Regions from separate parts of the Salmonella sp. HY31 genome, predicted to be linked through region 2. Evidence: predicted binding sites of a transcription regulator. Region 2 holds the regulator's gene; each other region holds the start of a gene.
What was found. Region 2 encodes PurR, which represses purine synthesis genes. Its sites were predicted from a motif close to CANGCAAACGTTTGCNTG; they were not measured.
Positions count from the first base shown of each region.

Region 1: carA (glutamine-hydrolyzing carbamoyl-phosphate synthase small subunit) is a predicted target of PurR. The motif match lies at 2,124-2,141, and genes of this name have one in related genera.
Region 3: ACE15A_RS16880 (nucleoside-specific channel-forming protein Tsx) is a predicted target of PurR. The motif match lies at 1,435-1,452, and genes of this name have one in related genera.

Region 1 covers NZ_CP170479.1:930,351-934,596, forward strand. Annotated here, with positions in the region: gene dapB (4-hydroxy-tetrahydrodipicolinate reductase) at 1-539, shown strand, start outside; gene ACE15A_RS04375 (hypothetical protein) at 770-1,507, opposite strand; gene carA (glutamine-hydrolyzing carbamoyl-phosphate synthase small subunit) at 2,233-3,381, shown strand; gene carB (carbamoyl-phosphate synthase large subunit) at 3,399-4,246, shown strand, end outside.
Region 2 covers NZ_CP170479.1:2,117,757-2,122,002, reverse strand. Annotated here, with positions in the region: gene ACE15A_RS10025 (C40 family peptidase) at 1-676, shown strand, start outside; gene sodB (superoxide dismutase [Fe]) at 803-1,384, shown strand; gene ACE15A_RS10015 (YnhF family membrane protein) at 1,467-1,556, opposite strand; gene purR (HTH-type transcriptional repressor PurR) at 1,852-2,877, shown strand; gene punR (DNA-binding transcriptional activator PunR) at 2,874-3,806, opposite strand; gene punC (purine nucleoside transporter PunC) at 3,919-4,246, shown strand, end outside.
Region 3 covers NZ_CP170479.1:3,546,901-3,551,146, forward strand. Annotated here, with positions in the region: gene ribD (bifunctional diaminohydroxyphosphoribosylaminopyrimidine deaminase/5-amino-6-(5-phosphoribosylamino)uracil reductase RibD) at 1-147, opposite strand, end outside; gene nrdR (transcriptional regulator NrdR) at 151-600, opposite strand; gene ACE15A_RS16875 (DUF3251 domain-containing protein) at 752-1,291, shown strand; gene ACE15A_RS16880 (nucleoside-specific channel-forming protein Tsx) at 1,590-2,453, shown strand; gene yajD (HNH nuclease YajD) at 2,530-2,877, opposite strand; gene secF (protein translocase subunit SecF) at 3,045-4,016, opposite strand; gene secD (protein translocase subunit SecD) at 4,027-4,246, opposite strand, start outside.

The DNA.
Region 1 (4,246 bases), 1.2 Mb from region 2:
ATGGTAAAGCGATGGTGATCGGCACCACCGGTTTTGATGAAGCCGGTAAACAGGCTATCCGCGACGCCGCGCAGGAGATCGCCATTGTTTTTGCGGCTAACTTTAGCGTTGGCGTCAATGTGATGCTTAAACTGCTAGAAAAAGCGGCGAAAGTGATGGGCGACTATAGCGATATTGAGATTATCGAAGCGCATCATCGTCACAAAGTTGATGCGCCGTCAGGAACCGCGCTGGCGATGGGAGAGGCGATTGCCCATGCGCTGAATAAAGATCTGAAAGACTGTGCGGTATACAGCCGGGAAGGGCATACCGGCGAGCGCGTGCCGGGAACGATTGGCTTTGCAACCGTTCGGGCGGGTGATATCGTCGGCGAACATACCGCGATGTTTGCCGATATTGGCGAACGCGTAGAGATTACGCATAAAGCTTCCAGCCGCATGACTTTTGCAAATGGCGCATTGCGAGCGGCATTATGGCTAAAAACGAAGAAAAATGGGCTATTTGACATGCGGGATGTGCTGGGCCTGGATGTATTATAAGGACTAAATACCTTCGTGATGTGGTTATGGTAATCAAGATGAATTGATTACAAAGGGCAATATATTATTGCCCTTTTGTTTTTTGTAGCTCAACCAGTGAGCCAATTTGCCACTGTTCTGTTAAACCATCCTCAAAGGAACCATCAATAATAATATTGTTAATCCCAGCCACGAGATATTTCTTTTAAATAGAATTAATAAAATGTTTACTGGTAAATAAGCGTGGAGGGTTATTCAATATTGAAAACACCGCTCGCAGTAAGCTGTTCATAGGTGGTTTCACAGAGTAAATACTCTTTTCCGGTAAGGCTGTTATAGGCGCGGAACTGGAATACATCGCCGGCAGCAAAGCTGGAATAGCCGCCGGTTTGGTTAAAGTCATCCGGGCCAATGGCATCCATCTGCGCGACGTAATTGCCATTACAATAAATGCGGTTAATTTGCCCCTCAGGCGCATCAGTACGGGTCATGACGTTCAACTGGAAAAAGTTACTGCTTGAACTGACGTTAGTCATATTCACCCACAGCGGTTTACTGTATTCAAAAGGCACCTCGACCAGGCTGATAAGATCGATATCCATTGGGGTGTTGGCGCTGTTCCACGGAACGGAAATCCTGAACGCGGTACGACCAGTATCAGCGCTGGTTGTGAAGACATACTCTTCCCTGTGCCATTCCGCATTTAAGTTAGTATTAATGTCAGAGATAAAAGAGGTATGGACTGGATAAGTCTGAGAAATAGTGACGTTTCCCTTCGCCTCGCCTCTGACGGCGAGAGTCAGTCGATAGGTGGTTTCGGGCTCAATGGTAAAGTATTGCGTAATGGTATTAGTGGGCTCGATTCGACAAAAGTGGTTATTTCCTGTTGCGCCATCTTCGACAAATATGGATGACTGCGATGACAGTACCCAGCCATCAAACCCCTCTTCAAAACCGCCATCGATAATAATATTGCCTTCAGTAGACATGTTTTTTCCTTAAGTTATTGAATTAAAAGAATGTGATAAAGCGAACGAAAGCTATGATGGCCTGCCGGGAGGTAAGATTTTGTGATGTGGGTCACATTCATTCTTAAGGTGATGTTGTTTTATCTCTTTTATCTCAATAGGTTATCTTTTTTACGCTGTAGTGAGGCTGGTTGTGGTCCAATCGTATGCGCCTGTCTTAAATAAAAATAGCTTATATCTTCATTTTATGATTTTAAGTCTTAAAATGTTATATTAACTTGTTGTTTTTTATGGTTTTTCGATGTTTTTATTTTGTTATTTATTCAGGTAATTAATTGATTTTTAAGTTATTTTTTATATTAACTGTCTTTGTTTTGTCTTTTTCGTAATTTATTTGATGTAATTGCCATTAAATTATTTATTGTTGTTGTTTTTTGTTGATTTAATGTGAAATTTGACCATTTGGTCCACTTTTTATCATGCCATGCAATTTTTTGTTAACTCAAGCAAGCGCAAGCGTTTTCTATCGTTACTTAGTTGAACTTTTTGCCTGTTAAACCGAATAACTTACTTATAATGTACAAAATAACATAAAAAACACCCTCTTTAAGTTGACTTTTATCTGGCTTAACTTCAGAATGCCGCCGTTTGCCAGAAATCCACGGGTAAGCAAATTTGCATTGCTTCATACTGACTGAATGAATTAATATGCAAATAAAGTGAGTGAATATTTTCTGGAGGGTGTTTTGATTAAGTCAGCGCTATTGGTTCTGGAAGACGGAACCCAGTTTCACGGTCGGGCCATTGGGGCAACAGGTTCGGCGGTTGGGGAAGTCGTTTTCAATACTTCAATGACCGGTTATCAAGAAATCCTCACTGATCCTTCCTATTCCCGCCAAATCGTCACTCTTACTTATCCCCATATTGGTAATGTCGGCACCAATGAAGCCGATGAAGAATCCTCTCAGGTTCATGCGCAAGGTTTAGTGATTCGCGATCTGCCGCTGATTGCCAGCAACTTCCGTAACACAGAAGACCTCTCTTCTTACCTCAAACGCCATAACATTGTGGCGATTGCCGATATCGATACCCGCAAGCTGACCCGACTGCTACGTGAGAAAGGCGCCCAGAACGGCTGCATCATTGCCGGCGATAACCCGGATGCGAAGCTGGCGCTGGAAAAAGCGAAAGCATTTCCTGGACTTAACGGTATGGATCTGGCGAAAGAAGTGACCACTGCGGAAGCCTACCGCTGGACGCAGGGTAGCTGGACGCTGAAAGAGGGGTTACCGGAAGCGAAATCTGAGGATGACCTGCCGTTCCACGTGGTGGCCTACGATTTCGGCGCCAAGCGCAACATCCTGCGCATGCTGGTGGACCGCGGCTGCCGCCTGACGGTCGTTCCGGCGCAAACCTCTGCCGAAGAGGTGCTGAAAATGAACCCGGACGGCATCTTTCTGTCGAACGGCCCTGGCGACCCGGCGCCGTGCGACTACGCCATCGAGGCGATTGAGAAATTCCTCCAGACCGATATTCCGCTATTTGGCATCTGTCTTGGTCATCAGCTACTGGCACTGGCGAGCGGGGCGAAGACCGTTAAGATGAAGTTCGGCCATCATGGCGGCAACCATCCGGTAAAAGACATGGACCGAAACGTGGTGATGATCACCGCGCAGAACCACGGCTTTGCGGTGGATGAGGCGACGCTGCCCGCCAACCTGCGAGTGACCCATAAATCCCTGTTCGATGGCACGCTGCAAGGCATTCACCGCACCGATAAACCGGCGTTCAGTTTCCAGGGCCATCCGGAAGCCAGCCCTGGCCCGCACGACGCCGCACCGCTATTCGACCACTTTATCGAGCTTATCGCGCAATACCGTAAAACCGCTAAGTAATCAGGAGTATTAAGACCATGCCAAAACGTACAGACATAAAAAGCATCCTGATTCTGGGCGCGGGCCCGATTGTTATCGGTCAGGCGTGTGAGTTTGACTACTCCGGCGCTCAGGCGTGTAAGGCGCTGCGCGAAGAGGGATATCGCGTTATCCTGGTGAACTCCAACCCGGCGACCATCATGACCGACCCGGAAATGGCCGATGCCACCTATATTGAGCCGATTCATTGGGAAGTGGTGCGCAAAATCATTGAAAAAGAGCGCCCGGATGCGGTGCTGCCGACGATGGGCGGCCAGACGGCGCTGAACTGCGCGCTGGAGCTGGAGCGGCAGGGCGTGCTGGAAGAGTTCGGCGTGACCATGATTGGCGCGACGGCGGATGCAATTGATAAAGCCGAAGACCGTCGTCGCTTCGATATCGCGATGAAGAAAATTGGTCTCGACACCGCGCGTTCCGGTATCGCGCACACCATGGAAGAAGCGCTGGCGGTTGCCGCTGACGTGGGTTTCCCGTGCATCATCCGTCCGTCCTTTACCATGGGCGGCACCGGCGGCGGTATCGCCTACAACCGCGAAGAGTTCGAAGAAATTTGTGAACGCGGCCTGGACCTTTCCCCAACCAACGAACTGCTGATTGATGAATCGTTGATTGGCTGGAAAGAGTACGAGATGGAAGTGGTGCGTGATAAAAACGACAACTGCATCATCGTCTGCTCTATCGAAAACTTCGATGCGATGGGCATTCACACCGGCGACTCCATCACCGTGGCGCCAGCCCAGACCCTGACCGATAAAGAGTATCAAATCATGCGTAACGCCTCGATGGCGGTACTGCGTGAAATCGGCGTCGAAACTGGCGGTTCCAA
Region 2 (4,246 bases):
AACGCCCAAACAGATCAGTAAGACCAACAAAAAAAACGTAAAAACAACCTCAAAAACCAGCCGTTCTTCTTCCGCTTCTACGCCAAAACGTACCATCGCTTCCACGAAATCTCGTCATACGACACATCGCCGTAACAGAACCGCGCCCACGTCAATCGCCGCCCTCGACGTGACGGAAAAATGCACGACGCGTAAAGGCCGTAAGCCGCACTGCGTGAAGGGGAAAGGAACATTGCCGCTCTCTATTGCCGATGCGCATCGGACTAAAGTACAAAAAGCGACGAAAACCGCGATGTCCAAGCTCATGAATCAGATTGGTAAGCCGTATCACTGGGGAGGCGCGTCGCCGCGCACCGGTTTTGATTGCAGCGGTCTGGTTTATTATGCCTATAAAGATTTAGTGAAGATCCGTATCCCCCGAACGGCGAATGAGATGTATCACCTGCGTGACGCGGCGCCCATTGAGCGCAGCGAGTTGAAAAACGGCGATCTGGTGTTCTTCCGTACGCAGGGGCGCGGCACCGCCGATCACGTTGGCGTCTATGTCGGCAACGGTAAGTTTATCCAGTCTCCGCGCAGCGGTCAGGAAATTAAGATCACCTCGCTGAACGAAGAATACTGGCAGCGCCATTATGTCGGCGCCCGCCGGGTGATGACCCCTAAAACAATTCGCTAATATTTTATCCTGTCGTTTAACGACAGGATAACTTCTTCTTTTGCGCCCCCGCTCAATTTGCTACCCTATCCTTACGCGCACCAGGGTTATTGTGCGTGCGCAATATTAATAATAAGGAGAGAAGCAATGTCGTTCGAATTACCTGCATTACCGTATGCCAAAGATGCTCTGGCGCCGCATATTTCTGCTGAGACGCTGGAATATCACTATGGCAAACATCATCAGACTTACGTGACCAATCTTAATAATTTGATCAAAGGCACGGCGTTTGAAGGCAAATCGCTGGAAGAGATCGTGCGTGCTTCCGAAGGCGGCATCTTTAATAACGCCGCTCAGGTGTGGAACCATACGTTCTACTGGAACTGCCTGGCACCAAATGCTGGCGGCGAACCGACCGGGAAACTGGCTGATGCTATCGCGGCATCTTTTGGCAGCTTCGCGGAATTTAAAACGCAGTTCACAGATGCCGCTATCAAAAACTTTGGTTCCGGCTGGACATGGCTGGTAAAAGGCGCTGATGGCAAACTGGCTATCGTCTCTACCTCAAATGCCGGTACGCCGCTGACCACAGATGCGACGCCGCTGCTGACGGTTGATGTGTGGGAACACGCGTATTACATCGACTACCGCAACGCCCGTCCAAACTATCTGGAGCATTTTTGGGCGCTGGTTAACTGGGAATTTGTCGCGAAAAATCTCGCCGCATAAGTCTGAGCACGCAGAAGGTACGCCTTCTGCGTTTTAGAGAGGGATAGAATAGAGGAAACGCCCTCCCTCAGAAGAGAGGGAATCAGTGCAGAGCGGCCGTTAATCCACCTGCGACAATCAAGCCCAGAACAATAAGCGTAGTGATCAACGAAAATTTCAGGTCGGTACTCATCAAGTTTTCTCCTTTTTATTCCCACACAAAAAGTGATATAGCGCATTTTTGCACATTCCCGCACAAAAATCTCTCATGTTTTATATTGATAACTGTTTTTAACGCTTCCCCTTTTCCTCAAGATCAGACAAAATTCCAGGCTTACTGAATTAGCGTAACGGCCATTGACCCCTTCCTGACGTTCCGTGTCGTTTTTCCGGCATGCCGCAACCCTGACGTTGCGATTAGGGTGTGTGTAGGCAAACGTTTACCTGGCGTTTCTCAGGAGCTTAGCGAGGGTCTGGAGTGAAATGTAATGGCAACAATTAAAGATGTAGCGAAACGAGCAAACGTTTCCACTACAACTGTATCACACGTAATCAACAAAACGCGTTTTGTCGCTGAAGAAACGCGTAACGCGGTCTGGGCAGCGATTAAAGAGCTGCACTACTCTCCCAGCGCCGTCGCGCGTAGCCTGAAGGTCAACCATACCAAATCGATAGGCTTACTGGCGACCAGCAGCGAAGCGGCCTATTTTGCAGAAATTATCGAGGCGGTTGAAAAAAACTGCTTTCAGAAAGGCTATACGCTGATTTTGGGCAACGCCTGGAATAACCTGGAAAAACAGCGCGCCTACCTGTCCATGATGGCGCAAAAGCGCGTGGATGGCCTGCTGGTGATGTGTTCTGAGTACCCGGAACCTCTGCTTTCCATGCTGGAAGAGTATCGCCATATTCCGATGGTGGTGATGGACTGGGGTGAAGCGAAGGCCGATTTTACCGATACGGTGATTGATAACGCCTTTGCAGGCGGCTATATGGCGGGTCGTTATCTGGTTGAGCGCGGTCACCGGGATATCGGCGTTATTCCCGGTCCGCTGGAGCGCAACACCGGCGCGGGTCGGCTGGCAGGCTTCATGAAGGCAATGGAGGAGGCGCTGATCAACGTGCCAGACAACTGGATTGTTCAGGGCGACTTCGAGCCGGAGTCCGGTTACCACGCGATGCAGCAAATCTTATCGCAGTCACATCGCCCTACCGCCGTTTTCTGCGGCGGCGATATTATGGCGATGGGCGCGCTTTGCGCGGCAGACGAAATGGGGCTTCGCGTACCGCAGGACGTTTCGGTGATCGGTTATGACAATGTGCGTAACGCCCGCTTCTTTACCCCGGCGCTGACGACGATTCACCAGCCCAAAGACTCTTTAGGCGAAACCGCATTTAATATGCTATTGGATCGCATCGTCAATAAGCGCGAAGAGTCACAGTCTATTGAAGTTCATCCACGCCTGGTTGAGCGTCGCTCGGTCGCTGACGGCCCGTTCCGCGACTATCGACGTTAATCCCCGCTGTCGGGAGCCTCTTCAGGCTCCCGCAACCACTCCCGATTCAACGTTTCGCTATCGCCCAAATAATCCAGCAGCCATGCCAGCGCGGGCGAGGCCTCGTTTTGCTGCCACGTCAGGCAACAGGCCGCATCGGGAAACGGATTCTCTAACGTCAGCGCCACCCATTTTCCGCTGTCTATCCACTGTCGGGCAAAGTGCGTCGGCACCATTCCCACGCATAATCCTGCTGACAGGCAGGTTGCCGATGACTCCCAGTCCGGTACTACAACCCTTTTTTGGTTATCCAGCAACCAGGTAATCCGTTTCGGTAAGGTTCGCGAGGTATCTTCTCTGACCAGCGACGGCCAGTTGCGCAGGGTATCATCGCTTAACGGTCCCGGCATCGCCGCCAGCGGGTGATCGCTTGCCACTACGCAACTCCAGCTCAGGGTACCCATATCCCGAAAAGCATAACGTCCCCCTACCGGAATCGCCTGCGTCGCCCCAATAGCCAGTTCGACTCGCCCGTCGGAGAGCGCGTCCCAGACGCCGTTAAACACCTCCTGAAAAACCAGCAGTTCCACATCGTCAAAATGGCGATAGAAATCGACGATCATCTGCCGGGTACGTTCTGGTCTGACGATATTATCCACCGCAATAGCCAACTGCCCGCGCCAGCCATTAGCAATTTGCTGACACTGTTGACGAGTGATCTGCATTTTTTTGATAACAGAACGCCCTTCTTTTAAAAACCAGACGCCAGCAGGCGTAAGTTCAACATCACGGTGACGTCGTACAAAAAGCGGTACGGCCAGCCACTCCTCTAACTGACGAACGGTGTAACTGACTGCCGAAGGCACACGGTGCAGTTCCTGCGCCGCCGCGCTAAAACTGCCATTGCGCGCCACGGCGTCAACCACTTCAAGCGAGTATTCCGACCACATAATTTGCCTACAAAAATTTTGAATTCACTGGACAAATATTAACGTTTCACAACCGTAATTTCACTCCCTACACTCTGCGACAATGTCTGTCTGATAAGAAAGAGAAACAAATATGCAACCTGGAAAAGGTTTTTTAGTCTGGTTAGCCGGTCTTAGCGTGCTGGGGTTTCTGGCTACGGACATGTACCTGCCCGCGTTTGCCGCCATACAGGCGGATTTACAAACGCCTGCTGCCGCTGTCAGCGCCAGCCTCAGCCTGTTTTTAGCTGGCTTTGCCGTCGCACAACTACTCTGGGGACCGCTATCGGATCGTTATGGCCGTAAACCGATTTTACTGCTGGGGTTATCCATCTTTGCGCTCGGAAGTCTGGGGATGCTGTGGGTAGAAAGCGCGGCAGCACTGCTGACGCTACGCTTTGTGCAGGCCGTCGGCGTTTGTG
Region 3 (4,246 bases), 1.4 Mb from region 2:
CGGCTCTCCGGCGCGCTGGTGATAACCTTCGCCGACGATGTCGCCATTGTTAACAATGACGCAGCCGACATTAGGATTCGGGTGAGTGGTGAAACGTCCACGCTGCGCCAGTTTTAGCGCTCGCGCCATGTAAAACTCATCCTGCATGGCTTAGTCCTGTAGGCGAGCGATTTCTTCGCCAAAGTCTTTGATATCTTCGAAACTGCGATAGACGGAGGCAAAGCGAATATACGCGACTTTATCGAGTTTTTTCAGCTGCTCCATGACCAGATTGCCAATCATCTTGCTGGGAACTTCACGCTCCCCAGTGGCGCGTAATTGTGACTTAATATGGTTCAACGCCATTTCAACATCATCCGCGCTGACGGGCCTTTTTTCCAGCGCTCTCAACATGCCGCTGCGCAGCTTATCCTCATTAAAGGGTTCGCGCACATCGTTACTTTTTATCACGCGCGGCATGACCAGTTCAGCCACTTCAAAGGTCGTAAAGCGTTCATTACAAACCAGGCACTGCCGACGGCGGCGTACGGACGAGCCCTCGCCTACAAGACGAGAGTCAATGACTTTGGTATCTACGGCGAAACAAAATGGGCAATGCATACGGCGTCCTGACCAGGTGACTTAGAAAACGCTATTTTACCCTGAACTGGCGCGACAACAAAGGCAGAGCGCTTTTGAGATAAAGGATCGGTGCCTTTGTTCGTATAGCACACTACCATTACGCTATCGGACCATGAAGGAAATGATCGACATGACAAGACGTTACCTAAGAGTTCTCCTGGTGGGAAGTCTCTTGAGCCTGACCGCCTGCGCGCCGCAGAGCGAGGTTCGCCAGATGCATCAAAGCATTAGCACTCTGAATAAAGAGATGAACCAACTGAATCAGGAAACGGTAAAAATTACCCAACAAAATAAGCTGAATGCAGATTCAACCCGCGGCGTCTATCTGTTGCCTGGCGCCAATACGCCTGCCCGGCTGGAGAGTCAGATCGGTACGCTACGTATGACATTGCTGGAAGTTACGCCTGTCACTGACGGTGCCCTGGCAACGTTACGCATTCAGGGCGAGTCCCACGATCCGCTTCCGGCATTCAGCGCTACCGTAGAGTATGGGCAGATTCAGGGCACTACGGAGAACTATCAAGAGGTGAATGCGCAGAGCCTTCTGGTAAATGCGCCTGCCAGCTTGCTGGCGCCCAGTGATGTCAATATTTCGTTACAGTTGAAGGGAATCACACCGGCGCGGTTAGGTTTTATTCGCATCCATGACATTCAGCCTGTTAATCAATAAACGTTCTGGCGGAGCGTTTTGTGCGTTCCGCAACACGCTTCACGCTCTTTTGTTGTCCTTCTGACATTTTCGGCATTTATAGCACGTATTGTAAATATTTATGAAAGCTACTACCCTTATCGCGCCTAAAATGCGCAAACGTGAACGCAATCGATTACGTAAATGATAGATATGTGAAACAAGACATATTTTTGTGAGCAATGATTTTTATAATAGGGTCCGCAGAAACACGAAATATTTAGAAACGCAAATTGCGCTTTTTTCACTCCCGTAAGGGATTTCAAACAGTGGCATACATATGAAAAAAACTTTACTCGCAGCCAGCGCAGCGCTGGCGCTCACCTCATCTTTTACTGTTAACGCAGCAGAAAACGATCAGCCGCAGTATCTTTCCGACTGGTGGCATCAGAGCGTAAACGTAGTAGGCAGCTACCATACCCGCTTCTCGCCGAAGCTGAACAACGACGTCTATCTGGAATATGAAGCTTTTGCCAAAAAAGACTGGTTTGATTTCTACGGCTATATCGATATTCCCAAAACCTTCGATTGGGGCAACGGCAACGATAAAGGCGCATGGGATGACGGCTCCCCGATGTTCATGGAGATCGAACCGCGTTTCTCAATTGATAAACTGACCGGCGTCAACCTGGGTTTCGGCCCGTTTAAAGAGTGGTATTTCGCCAACAACTACATCTACGATATGGGCGATAACAAAGCCGGTCGTCAGAGCACGTGGTATATGGGGCTGGGGACCGATATCGACACCGGTCTGCCGATGGGCCTGTCGCTGAACGTGTATGCAAAATATCAGTGGCAAAACTACGGCGCTTCCAATGAAAACGAATGGGACGGCTACCGTTTCAAAGTGAAATACTTCGTCCCCATCACCGATCTGTGGGGCGGTAAACTGAGCTATATCGGCTTTACCAACTTTGACTGGGGATCTGATTTAGGCGACGATCCGAACCGTACCAGCAACTCGATCGCTTCCAGCCATATCCTGGCACTGAACTACGATCACTGGCATTACTCGGTCGTCGCGCGTTACTTCCATAACGGCGGACAGTGGCAGAATGGCGCAAAACTGAACTGGGGCGACGGCGATTTCAGCGCGAAATCTACCGGCTGGGGCGGCTACCTGGTCGTGGGTTACAACTTCTGATTCGCGTAATACGCCGGAAATCTCCGGCGTATTAACCATAACATGCCGGACAGACTGCGCTCCGGCATCTTTGTTCTCACTTCTTCTTATTCATCATCGCCTTCAGATCGGCAAACGGGTTCCAGGTCGCCTCACCGAAATCTTTTTGCGCATCTTCCCCGGCAATGACCGTCGAACCGTACTGATCGGCTTCGGTATATTTGGAATGTTCATGATCGTGGCAGTAGAGGCACAGCAGTTCCCAGTTACTGCCGTCTTCCGGATTATTGGTATGGTCGTGATCGATATGATGCACCGTTAATTCACGCAGATTTGAATACACAAACTCACGGGAACAACGTCCACACACCCACGGGAACAGTTTCAACGCCTTTTCACGATAGCCGCTTTCCAGCCGCGCATAATTTCTAGGGATAATCGCCATGTCAGATACCTGGATAATAGAAAGGGTTATACACAGTTTCCCGCGAAGCCGGGTTTTTGGCAATCCCCGAAAAGAAGAGACAGTTACGTCATCTTTTCGTGCTGGAGGCATATAGAAAAAATCCCGGTCATTCTGACCGGGATGTAGAGTGTGGCATCAAAGCCTGTTTACGGCAGAATAGACGGCTGATCCGCCCCTTCTTTTTCGACTTTCTGCTGCAGCATATGCTCGCGCTTCATACCGAGTTTCAGCGCCAGCGCCGATGCGACATAGATAGAAGATGCCGTACCGATAGAAACGCCGATCAGCATTGTCAACGAGAAGCCTTCCAGTACCGGACCACCGAAGAGGTACAGCATCAGAATCACCACTAACGTCGTACCGGAGGTAATCAACGTACGGTGTAACGTCTGGGTTAGCGACACGTTAAAGATTTCGTAAGGCGTTCCGCGACGGATTTTGCGGAAGTTTTCACGAATACGGTCAGAGACCACGATACTATCGTTCAGCGAGTAACCGATCACCGACATCAACGATGCCACAATGGTCAAGTCAATCTCGATATGGAAAAGCGACAGTATTCCCAGCGTAATGATCACGTCATGCGCCAGCGCGATAACCACCCCTGCCGCCAGTCGCCACTCAAAGCGGAAACCGACATAAACGAGGATAGAGATCAACGCCACCAGCAGTGCCATGGCGCCGGTTTGCGCCAGATCGGCGCCCACGCTTGGCCCCACGAATTCAATACGCTTCACGGCCGCATTCTGGTTGGTGGCTTCATTAATGATCGTCACTACTTTGCTGCCCAGTACCTGACCGCCGGTTTCGCCTTCGGTTGGCGGCATACGCACCATAATGTCGTGGCTGCTGCCAAAGTTCTGCAACTGCGGCTCTTCGAAGCCTGCTTTTTGCAGCGCTTCACGCATCACGTCCATTTCAGCCGGTTTTTCCAGCGTGATTTCAATCACCGTGCCACCGGTGAAATCCAGCCCCCAGTTAAACCCGCGCACGCCCATAATGACAATAGCCGCGATCAGCAACAGTCCGGAGATGCCGAATGCCCAGTAGTCCCAGCGCATAAAGTCATAGACTTTACGGCCGTGGTTTAGTTGTTCAACAGTGTATTCCTGTGCCACATCGCACTCCTCAGATTGACAGCTTAGTGACGCGCTTGCCGCCATATAGCAGGTTTACGATAGCACGCGTACCGATAATCGCGGTGAACATCGACGTCGCCACACCGATACCAGTCGTAATCGCGAACCCTTTAATTGCCCCGGTACCGACGGCATACAGAATGATGACTTTAATCAGCGTCGTGATGTTCGCATCGAAGATGGAACTGAACGCGCCGGCATAGCCTTCG